One region of the Lysinibacillus sp. BS3 genome, then DNA from elsewhere that is predicted to be linked to it. Evidence: riboswitches for the same ligand, from Rfam matches in the RefSeq annotation. Region 1 holds a riboswitch; each other region holds the start of a gene.
What was found. A riboswitch is a leader RNA that binds a small molecule or an ion and turns the genes downstream of it on or off. The one in region 1 is predicted to bind thiamine pyrophosphate.
Positions count from the first base shown of each region.

Region 2: it holds a riboswitch for thiamine pyrophosphate, as region 1 does, so the genes downstream of both, thiC (phosphomethylpyrimidine synthase ThiC) here and AAJG31_RS01350 (ABC transporter substrate-binding protein) in region 1, are expected to answer to the same signal.
Region 3: it holds a riboswitch for thiamine pyrophosphate, as region 1 does, so the genes downstream of both, thiM (hydroxyethylthiazole kinase) here and AAJG31_RS01350 (ABC transporter substrate-binding protein) in region 1, are expected to answer to the same signal.

Region 1 is NZ_CP154860.1:260,953-264,240, forward strand. It holds gene parC (DNA topoisomerase IV subunit A) at 1-1,489, shown strand, start outside; TPP riboswitch at 1,598-1,708, shown strand; gene AAJG31_RS01350 (ABC transporter substrate-binding protein) at 1,862-2,857, shown strand; gene AAJG31_RS01355 (thiamine-binding protein) at 2,859-3,149, shown strand; gene AAJG31_RS01360 (ABC transporter permease) at 3,149-3,288, shown strand, end outside.
Region 2 is NZ_CP154860.1:2,495,202-2,498,489, reverse strand. It holds gene AAJG31_RS12320 (methyl-accepting chemotaxis protein) at 1-596, shown strand, start outside; gene AAJG31_RS12315 (AEC family transporter) at 707-1,636, shown strand; TPP riboswitch at 1,697-1,811, shown strand; gene thiC (phosphomethylpyrimidine synthase ThiC) at 1,952-3,288, shown strand, end outside.
Region 3 is NZ_CP154860.1:3,955,888-3,959,175, forward strand. It holds gene thiD (bifunctional hydroxymethylpyrimidine kinase/phosphomethylpyrimidine kinase) at 1-710, opposite strand, end outside; gene thiM (hydroxyethylthiazole kinase) at 698-1,465, opposite strand; TPP riboswitch at 1,549-1,646, opposite strand; gene AAJG31_RS19620 (acyl--CoA ligase) at 1,837-3,288, shown strand, end outside.

The sequences.
Region 1 (3,288 bases):
CTTGTTTAAAACAACTGATTTACAGGTAGCTTATAATTTTAATATGATTGCCATTCATAATCGTCGTCCAACGATGATGACATTGCCATTATTGCTAGATGCGTATATTGCCCATCAAAAAGAAGTGGTAACAAACCGTTCCATTTATGATTTACAAAAGGCAAAGGATCGTTCTCATATTGTAGATGGATTAATCAAAGCTCTTTCCATTTTAGATGAAGTCATTGCGACGATCCGTTCTTCTAATGATAAGAAGGATGCGAAGCTTAATTTACAAGCAAAGTTTGATTTTACAGAGGTACAAGCAGAGGCCATTGTAAGCCTGCAATTATATCGTTTAACGAATACGGATATTACAGAGCTACGTCAGGAACAGGACGAGTTAAATAAGCTAATTGCGAAGCTAGAGGGGATTCTGCAAAGTGAGGCAAAGCTAGTGCGTGTTATTAAACAAGAGTTGCTAGATATTAAGAAACGCTTTACAGAGCCTCGCCGCTCGAAGATTGAGCAAGAAATTGAAGAAATTAAAATTACATTGGATGTCCTTGTGCCAAGTGAAGAGGTTGTCGTAACAGTAACGAAGGATGGTTATATTAAACGTACATCCACACGTTCTCATGCCGCTTCAAACGGGCAAGATTTTGCCATGAAGGATTCAGATTATTTATTGTATGAAGCAAACTTGAATACACAGCACCATCTACTGCTTTTCACAAATCGAGGCAATTATATTTATCAGCCTGTTCATGAGCTGCCTGATATACGCTGGAAGGATCTCGGCCAGCATATTTCAAGTATTGTACCAACAGGGGAAGATGAATCGATTATTGCGGTTTATGGTTTCGAAACATTTGACCAGCCAAATACGTATGTCTTCACAGCCACAAAAGATGGCCAAATTAAGCGCTCACCACTCGCAGACTATGCGGTAACGCGTTATTCAAAGCCAATTAAAACGATGAATGTCAAGGCTGGTGATGCGATGATCTATGCATCATTTGTAACAGATGACGTGGAGCTGATGCTCACAACGGATACAGCCTATGCGATTCGTTTCCCTATGGAGGAGTTACCAGTTACAGGTGTGAAAACAGGCGGTGTGAAAGGGATCACACTAAAAGATGGAGAAGCCTTAGTTGGAGTCAATGTATTACAGCCTGATGTTACCCACTATGTAGTGATTGTGACACAGCGTGGGGCCGTGAAGAAAATGAATGTCGCTGAAGTTGAAGTAGCAAGTCGTGCAAAACGTGGACTAAAAGTATTAACAGAGTTAAAAGCAAACCCTCACCGAATTGTGGCAGTTGTTCAAGCAACAGACGAGGAGCAGGTTGTGATTGAAACTGAAAAAGGTGTTCAAGAGATGATTGACGTACAAGCATTGTCTCGTGCGGATCGCCATTCCAATGGTTCATTTAAAGTGGATATTGCAACAGATGGAGCAATTTCTCATGTTGTAACAGCCAAAAAAGAACAGAAACCAAGCTAAAAGCATGCCCAGCCTCTTAGGAGCGCTGGGCTTTAAGCTCTATTCAAAAATAGCACCTTGTCATTTAAGTGAAACTATGGGTATAATAATCATCGAAAAGTTCATAGCGAAAGAATGTAGGGGGGCTAGTAATTGCTAGCTGAGATTGTGTCCGGTAGACGCTGACCCTTTGAACCTGATTTGGCTCGTACCAGCGTAGGGAACATCTATTCAAAAAGCAAAGTTTTGAAGATTGATTGCAATACGTCTGGGAGGAATCCTAGGCGTTTTTTTATGTTTTCAAGCAACAGCTTGCCAACATTGTATACGCTTTCTTCTGGTGACAACATTCATTCATGAACACTTTCATATTACAAACTGGGAGGCTTTCGCATGAAAAAATGGTTTTTTATTTTATTGGCAGCACTATTGACATTAGTAGGCTGTAGTGACAAGGATGACAAGCAGACTGCAGACAAGCTGAAAAAGGTGTCTGTGGTACTGGATTGGACGCCGAATACAAATCATACAGGACTATATGTTGCCAAAAAACTCGGTTATTTTGAGGAACAGGGTTTAGATGTTGATATTATTATGCCTGGTGAGGCGGGCGCAGATCAGCTTGTTGCTTCTGGAAAGGCGGATTTTGGCGTGAGCTATCAGGAAGGCATAACACAGGCACGAGTACAGGATGTGCCGCTGGTCTCCATCGCAGCAATTATACAGCATAATACATCTGGCTTTGCTTCTATTGCTTCGAAGGGCATTACATCGCCAAAGGATTTTGAAGGTAAAACCTATGGTGGTTGGGGCGCGCCATTAGAGCAAGCCGTTTTACAATCACTCATGCAAAAAGAAAAGGCAGATATTAATAAGCTAGATATCGTCAATGCAGGGGATTTAGATTTCTTCACAATGATGGAAAAAGATATAGATTTTGCTTGGATTTATTATGCATGGACTGGGATTGAGGCTGAGCTGCGTGGGGAAAAGATTAATATGCTATATCTTACAGATTATAGTGATCAATTGGATTATTATACGCCAGTTTTAGCTACAAATGAAAAAATGATACAGGACAACCCGGATGTAGTCAAAGCCTTTGTGGCAGCTGCATCGAAGGGCTATGAATACGCAATTGAAAACCCAAGTGAAGCGGCTGATATTTTAATCGAAGCGGCACCTGATTTAGATCAAGCATTAGTGCATAAAAGTCAGGAATGGCTGGCTGATAAATATCAGGATGATGCCAAGCAATGGGGAGAGCAAAAGCTTTCTGTGTGGGAAAATTACGCGAAATGGATGTCTAGCAATCAAGTACTAGAGGGCGAATTTGATGCGAAAAAAGCCTTTACTAATGATTTCTTACCTAAAAAGGAGGCCAAATAAGATGGCAAATTCATTAATCAGTGTACAAATCATTCCGAAGACAGAGAAATATGAAGATGTTATACCATATGTCGATGCAGCAATTGCGGTGATCGATGCTTCTGGGGTGAAATATGAGGTACATCCATTGGAAACAACGATGGAGGGTGAGCTTTCAACATTGCTCCAAATCATTGAAAAAATGAATGAGAAGATGATTGAACTTGGTGCCATTAATGTCATTACACAAGTGAAAATTTTATATCAGCCAACGGGTATTACGATGGAGACATTAACGGGGAAATATCAGTAATGAAACGTGCATTACAGAAGGGAAGGACGATAATTTTTATCGCCTTCCTCTTGTTCATATGGGAACTAATCGTGCAGTTTGCTGAAGTTCCTCATTGGTTAGTACCCGCACCAAGTAGTATTTTGTCGGTAGCCATCCA
Region 2 (3,288 bases), 2.2 Mb from region 1:
AGCAAATGGAATCATTAGCTTCTAATATTGCCAATATTAATCAGATTATTGCTTCGATTCAAAGCATTACCGAGCAGACTAATCTGCTAGCTTTAAATGCAAGTATTGAGGCTGCACGTGCTGGTGAACATGGTAAAGGATTTGCTGTAGTTGCAGAGGAAGTTAGAAAGCTAGCAGAACAATCTAAGAATGAAACAGAAATTATTAAGAGTACAGTAGAAAGTATTCTTGAAAATTCTCAGCAGACGGTTGCTGTGATTGCATCTAATGCAGATTTAATGCAATCTCAAAATGAGTCCGTACAAAGCACGCAACTAGCATTTAAAGATAGCAGTGATTTGTCGGGTTCAATTGCAAATTCTATTAGTGATTTAATGAATAAACTATCTAGCATGTTAGAGCATAAAAATCAGGCAATCATGGCTATCCAAAGTATTTCGGCTATTTCAGAGCAAACAGCAGCCTCTGCGGAACAAGTAAGTGCTTCTGCAATGGATCAACAAGTAGAATTACAAAAAGTAGCAGAGTCTATTCAAAATATGAACGATATTTCAAACGAGCTACAAGAAGTTGTAAACCGATTTAAGCTTGCTTAAAAAGAAAGGCTGCCTTCAATATAGAGGCAGTCTTCTTTATGGTGAAAGCCGGAGAAATTGACCTAGAAGGAATTCAACACTACTATTAACACTGGAAGGGGGACATTGATATGATGTATCTCGGAATGATTTTCTTTCAAATTGTTGTACCTATTTTAGTGTTACTTGTAATAGGCGCTATACTACAAAAGAAATTTCGCTTTAATTTAAAAGCATTGTCTCAGCTTATTACATATTGCTTTATGCCAGCAGCTGTTTTTGTAAATTTATATGAAACACATGTGGAATTAACTGTACTGGGAGAGGTCGGATTATTTATTGTACTCTTTATCGGTAGTCAAATGATACTCAGTCACTTTATGGCAAAAGGGTTAGGTTTAGCTAGAACAGAGGCAGCTGTCTTTAAAAATAGTGTTGTGCTCATTAACTCGGGTAATTACGGTATTCCAGTGGCTCAAATGATATTTGCCACGCAACCTATTGGAGTAGCCATTCAGGTCATGCTCGTAATCTTTCAAAATATGACTACGTATACATATGGTTTATACAATTTAATTTCTTCTACAAAGTCAGGTATGACAATCATCAAGGATTTCTTTAAAATGCCTATTATTCATGCGCTTATTATAGGTGTCGCTATGAATTATTTTGATATCGGTATTCCACAGTTTATCAAAATACCAGTAGAACATGTGGCAGATGGATTTATTGCTGTGGCTCTAATTACTTTAGGTGCGCAATTATCACAATTAGAGATGAAATCAATGTTTAATAAAACCGTCTTTATCAGCTGTTTTACGCGATTAATTATTGGACCATCTGTTGCATTGGCCATTATTTATATATTGGGATTAGATGGAGTCGTCGCACAATCACTGTTTATAGCTAGTGCTTTTCCAACATCCCGCAATAGTTCTAGTCTAGCATTGGAATATGATGTAGAATCAGCAACAGCCGCGCAAGCTGTTTTATTTTCAACCATTGTAAGCTGTATAACTGTAACCATTGTGATCTATTTTGCAGAAGTATTATTTACCTAGTAAGATAAAAAATAACTTCCATCTCTTAGTATTATCTGCTACACTAGCATCAAACTAAATAGTATTAACTAGGGGAGTCTGATGAGTCAGGCTGAGAGGGAAACGCTACGAAGTTTCTTGACCCTTTGGACCTGATCTGGCTCATACCAGCGTGGGAAAGTTAAGAAGCTATTGCAGAGTATGCAATCAATAGACCTTTACATTCGTGGCCGGATCCAAATAATTATTTTGGATTCGGCCTTTATTTTTTGGATTGTTGGGGTGAGCTAGAATCGGTCCTTATATCAAAATAAATTTAAGGGAGAGAAGTAGCTCATGTCAGCAATTAGTGAAAAGAATATTACCATTATGTCCAGCTTTGAAGGAAGCAAAAAAGTATATGTGGAAGGATCACGCCCAGATATTCTAGTACCTATGCGAGAAATTGCATTAAGTCCGACAACAGGCAGTTTTGGAAATGAAGAAAATGCTCCTATTCGAGTATATGATACGAGTGGGCCCTATACAGATCCAGCCTACCAAGTAGATATTACGAAAGGTTTACCTGCCTTACGAAATGCATGGATTCAAGAGCGAGGGGATGTAGAAGCATATGAGGGACGCTCCATTAAACCGGAGGATAATGGCTTTCGTCATGTTGATGACCCGCGTATTCAAGAAAATGTCTTCCCTGAGTTGGCGAGAAAGCCTTTGCGTGCTAAAAAAGGTAAAAATGTGACACAGCTTCACTATGCACGAAAGGGAATTATAACGCCTGAAATGGAGTTTGTAGCGATTCGTGAAAATATGGATCCTGAATTTGTACGTTCAGAAATTGCAGCTGGGCGTGCTATAATGCCTTCTAATATTAATCACCCTGAGGCAGAGCCAATGATTATTGGGCGTAATTTTCATGTAAAGATCAATGCGAATATCGGGAATTCTGCTGTATCTTCTTCCATTGCAGAAGAAGTTGAGAAAATGACCTGGGCAACTCGATGGGGCGCAGATAATATTATGGATTTATCGACTGGTAAACATATTCATACAACTAGAGAATGGATTATTCGAAATGCGGCAGTACCAGTGGGAACAGTGCCAATTTATCAGGCTTTAGAAAAGGTAAATGGTGTAGCAGAGGATTTAACGTGGGAGGTTTATCGTGATACTCTCATTGAACAAGCTGAGCAGGGTGTGGATTACTTCACCATTCATGCAGGTGTCCTTTTACGCTATGTACCACTAACAGCAAATCGTGTGACAGGTATTGTATCTCGAGGTGGCTCTATCATGGCACAGTGGTGTTTATATCATCATCAAGAGAATTTCCTGTATACACACTTTGAGGAAATCTGTGAAATTATGAAAGCCTATGATGTTGCTTTTTCCTTAGGTGATGGTTTACGCCCAGGCTCAATTGCAGATGCCAATGATGAGGCACAATTTGCAGAGCTTGAAACACTAGGCGAGCTAACACAGATTGCTTGGCAGCATGATGTTCAGGTAATGGTTGAGGGACCAGGTCATGTACCAATGCATTTGATTAAAGAAAACATGGACAAGCAATTAGAGGTTTGTAAGGAAGCTCCCTTCTATACATTAGGACCACTCACAACAGATATTGCTCCAGGTTATGACCACATTACATCAGCCATTGGGGCAGCCATGATTGG
Region 3 (3,288 bases), 1.0 Mb from region 1:
AATTTTTTAGCTTCTATAATGGCATTTTCCAGAGCAAATCCTTGTCCAAGAAAAGCAGTAAGTGCTGCGGAAAATGTACATCCAGTACCATGCGTATTTTTTGTTTGGATTCGTGGAGACTGCAAAGAAAAAGAACGTCCATTTTTGCAAAATACATAATCAATGGCATAAAGTGGATCTGCTAAATGACCACCTTTAATGATGACACATTGTACACCTAGCTGTAACAAGCTTTGAGCTACTTCTTTCATATCTTCAAAATGATGAATAGATCTCCCAGTAAGTGTCTCTGCCTCGGGTATATTGGGCGTAACAACCGTAGCAAGTGGTAATAAAGTTGAGCGTAAGGCATCGATAGCTTCTTGCTGTAATAGGCTTTCCCCACCTTTTGCAATCATCACCGGATCAACAATCAGCGGAATGTTTAGCTCCCTGATCTTGTGTGCAATTGCTTTGATAATTTCTGAGGAATAAAGCATTCCTGTTTTAATCGCAGCGATTGGAAAATCTTCTACTAAGGCCTCTAATTGTTTTTTTATAAAGGAAACGTCAATAGGGCAAACACCTGTTACACCCAAAGTATTTTGAGCAGTTAGAGCAGTAATAACAGAAGTACCGAACACTTCTAATTCCTGAAATGTTTTTAAATCAGCCTGTATACCCGCGCCACCACCACTATCTGAGCCAGCGATTGTTGTTACAATATGCATGAAGCTGCACCATCCTTTGATAAGCGATGTATAGCATTGAGTAAGGCTATTTGAAAATCACCAATGTCTGCAGTAAATGCGGATGCCAGTACACCTGCTTTTTTATAGTAAGTAAGTGTTTCTGTTAATTGTTGGTAAGGATTATGGCTTACACTATAGGCTGCGCCACAAATTGCGCTAAGTAAACAACCTGTACCCGTTACTTCCGTCATTTGTGGATGACCACCAGCGATCCATTGGCTATGCTTGCCATCAGTTATAAAATCGCGTTCTCCTGTGACAATAACAATGCATTGATAGCGTTGAGCCAATGATGTGGCTTCTAATTCCATAGCGATAGTGCCATGACCACTATCAACACCTTTTTGTTGCCAATTTACACCAACTATTGCTGCTAGCTCGCCGAGATTACAGCGAATCACGGCAAAGTGTATGTTTTCCAGTAAGTATTTTACGGTTTCCTTACGATAAGTTGTGGCTCCAACTCCGACAGGATCTAAAATAACAGGAATACCAAGTTTATTGGCTTTTTCACCTGCTAATAACATGGCACTTTTTGTGCGATCATTAAGTGTTCCAATATTAATTAATAATGCTTGAGCAATGGCCACCATCTCCTCTACCTCTTGGTAGTCATCGGCCATTACTGGTGAAGCACCTATCGCTAATAAACCATTTGCTTGAAAATTTGCCACTACATAATTGGTTATACAATGGATAAGTGGTTGCTGTTGACGAATTGTTTGAAAAATCATTGTAGTCCTCCTTTAGGGATGGACGTAAGCATGCAAAAAAGGCTCTTTTTGTGTAAAAATGCACGAAAAGAGCCTTTCATCTGAAAACGATGTTTATTGCTCCCTACGTCAGTATTAACTAACAGGTTCAAAGGGTCAGGTTTTACCTTCTCAACTCTTACGAGTCCCCCTGCAATCTTGCTTTTAGTTGACCAAAATGTACCATACTTTTCATTTGTATTCAATAGCAAGTTTTCCTATAGATAAAATGTGACCGATGCCATATAGGAGGGTATGATAGTTGTCATGACTTTACCGAAATTAAGCACAAACCATTGAAAATGCTGAAAAAAGAGTTTTATAATGTGTCATAACAAAAGGGGGCAATTGCCATGAAAAGACAAGATTTAGTTGCACCAGAATGGTATAACATAGTAGAGGAAATTGAAAAATATGCTCAGGATGCAGCCAAAAATGCTTTAATCATTTATGAAGAAAACCAAGACATCCAATGTATTACATATGCACATTTATTGGAAAAAGCGAATCAAGCAGCACATGTATTCACCAAGCAAGGTTTAAAGAAAGGTGATGTCATTTTAGTAATGGTACCACGTTCGGTTGAAGCATATATTGTGTATATTGCTGCATTGAAAGCGGGTTTAACTATTATTCCAAGTTCTGAGATGTTAAGAACAAAGGATATTGAGTATCGAATTCATCATGCAAATGCTAAAGCAGTTATTGCATTTGAACCCTATATTGAACAGTTCGATAAAGTGGGAAATTTACAAGACATACTGCAATTTGTCATAGGGAATGCACATGAACCTTGGCAGAACATACTTGAAAAAATGAATAATCAACCTACAACCTACATAAATCCTATCCCAACAAAAAGCACAGACAATGCATTTTTAGCCTATACAAGCGGAACAACAGGAAATCCAAAAGCAGCAGTGCATACGCATAGTTGGGGCTATGCTCATTTACGAACAACAGCACCACATTGGTTGGGTGTACAAGAAAATGATATTGTTTGGGCGACTGCAGCACCAGGGTGGCAAAAATGGATTTGGAGTCCATTTCTAGCTACTTTAGGCAGTGGTGCTACTGCATTTGTCTACAAAGGTAAATTTGAAGCAGCTTCTTATTTAGCATTGCTTGAGAGATTCAAAATCAATGTACTATGCTGTACACCAACTGAATATCGTTTTATGGCAGCGCTTGAAAATTTACATGAATATGATTTAAGTGAAATTCGCCAAGCTGTATCAGCTGGTGAGCCATTAAATAGTGAGGTTATTAGAGTATTCTTGGAAACATTCAAATTACAAGTGCGAGATGGCTATGGACAAACGGAAAATACATTATTGGTAGGCACAATGGTAGGGATGGAAGCGAGAGTTGGTTCTATGGGAAAACCTACTCCTGGCAACACTGTTGAAATTATTAATGATTTGGGCAAACCTGTTACAATCGGAGAAGTTGGTGATATTGCTGTTCATCGCGAAACGCCAGCACTCTTTAAAAAATATTTAAATGATCCTGAACGTACAAATTTACAATTTCGTGGGGATTGGTATATTACAGGAGATCGTGCTTATAAAGATGAAGATGGCTACTTTTGGTTTGACGGACGAGGAGACGATGTTATTATTTCCTCAGGCTATACAATTGGCCCTTTTGAAGTAGAGGATGCTTTAATGAAACATCCAACTGTAAAAGAGGCTGCTGTTATAGCGAGCCCTGATAAAGTAAGAGGAAATATTGTCAAAGCATTTATTGTTCTGCGCAATGGTGAAAAAGGTGATGGAGCGCTTATTCAAACACTCCAAAGTCAT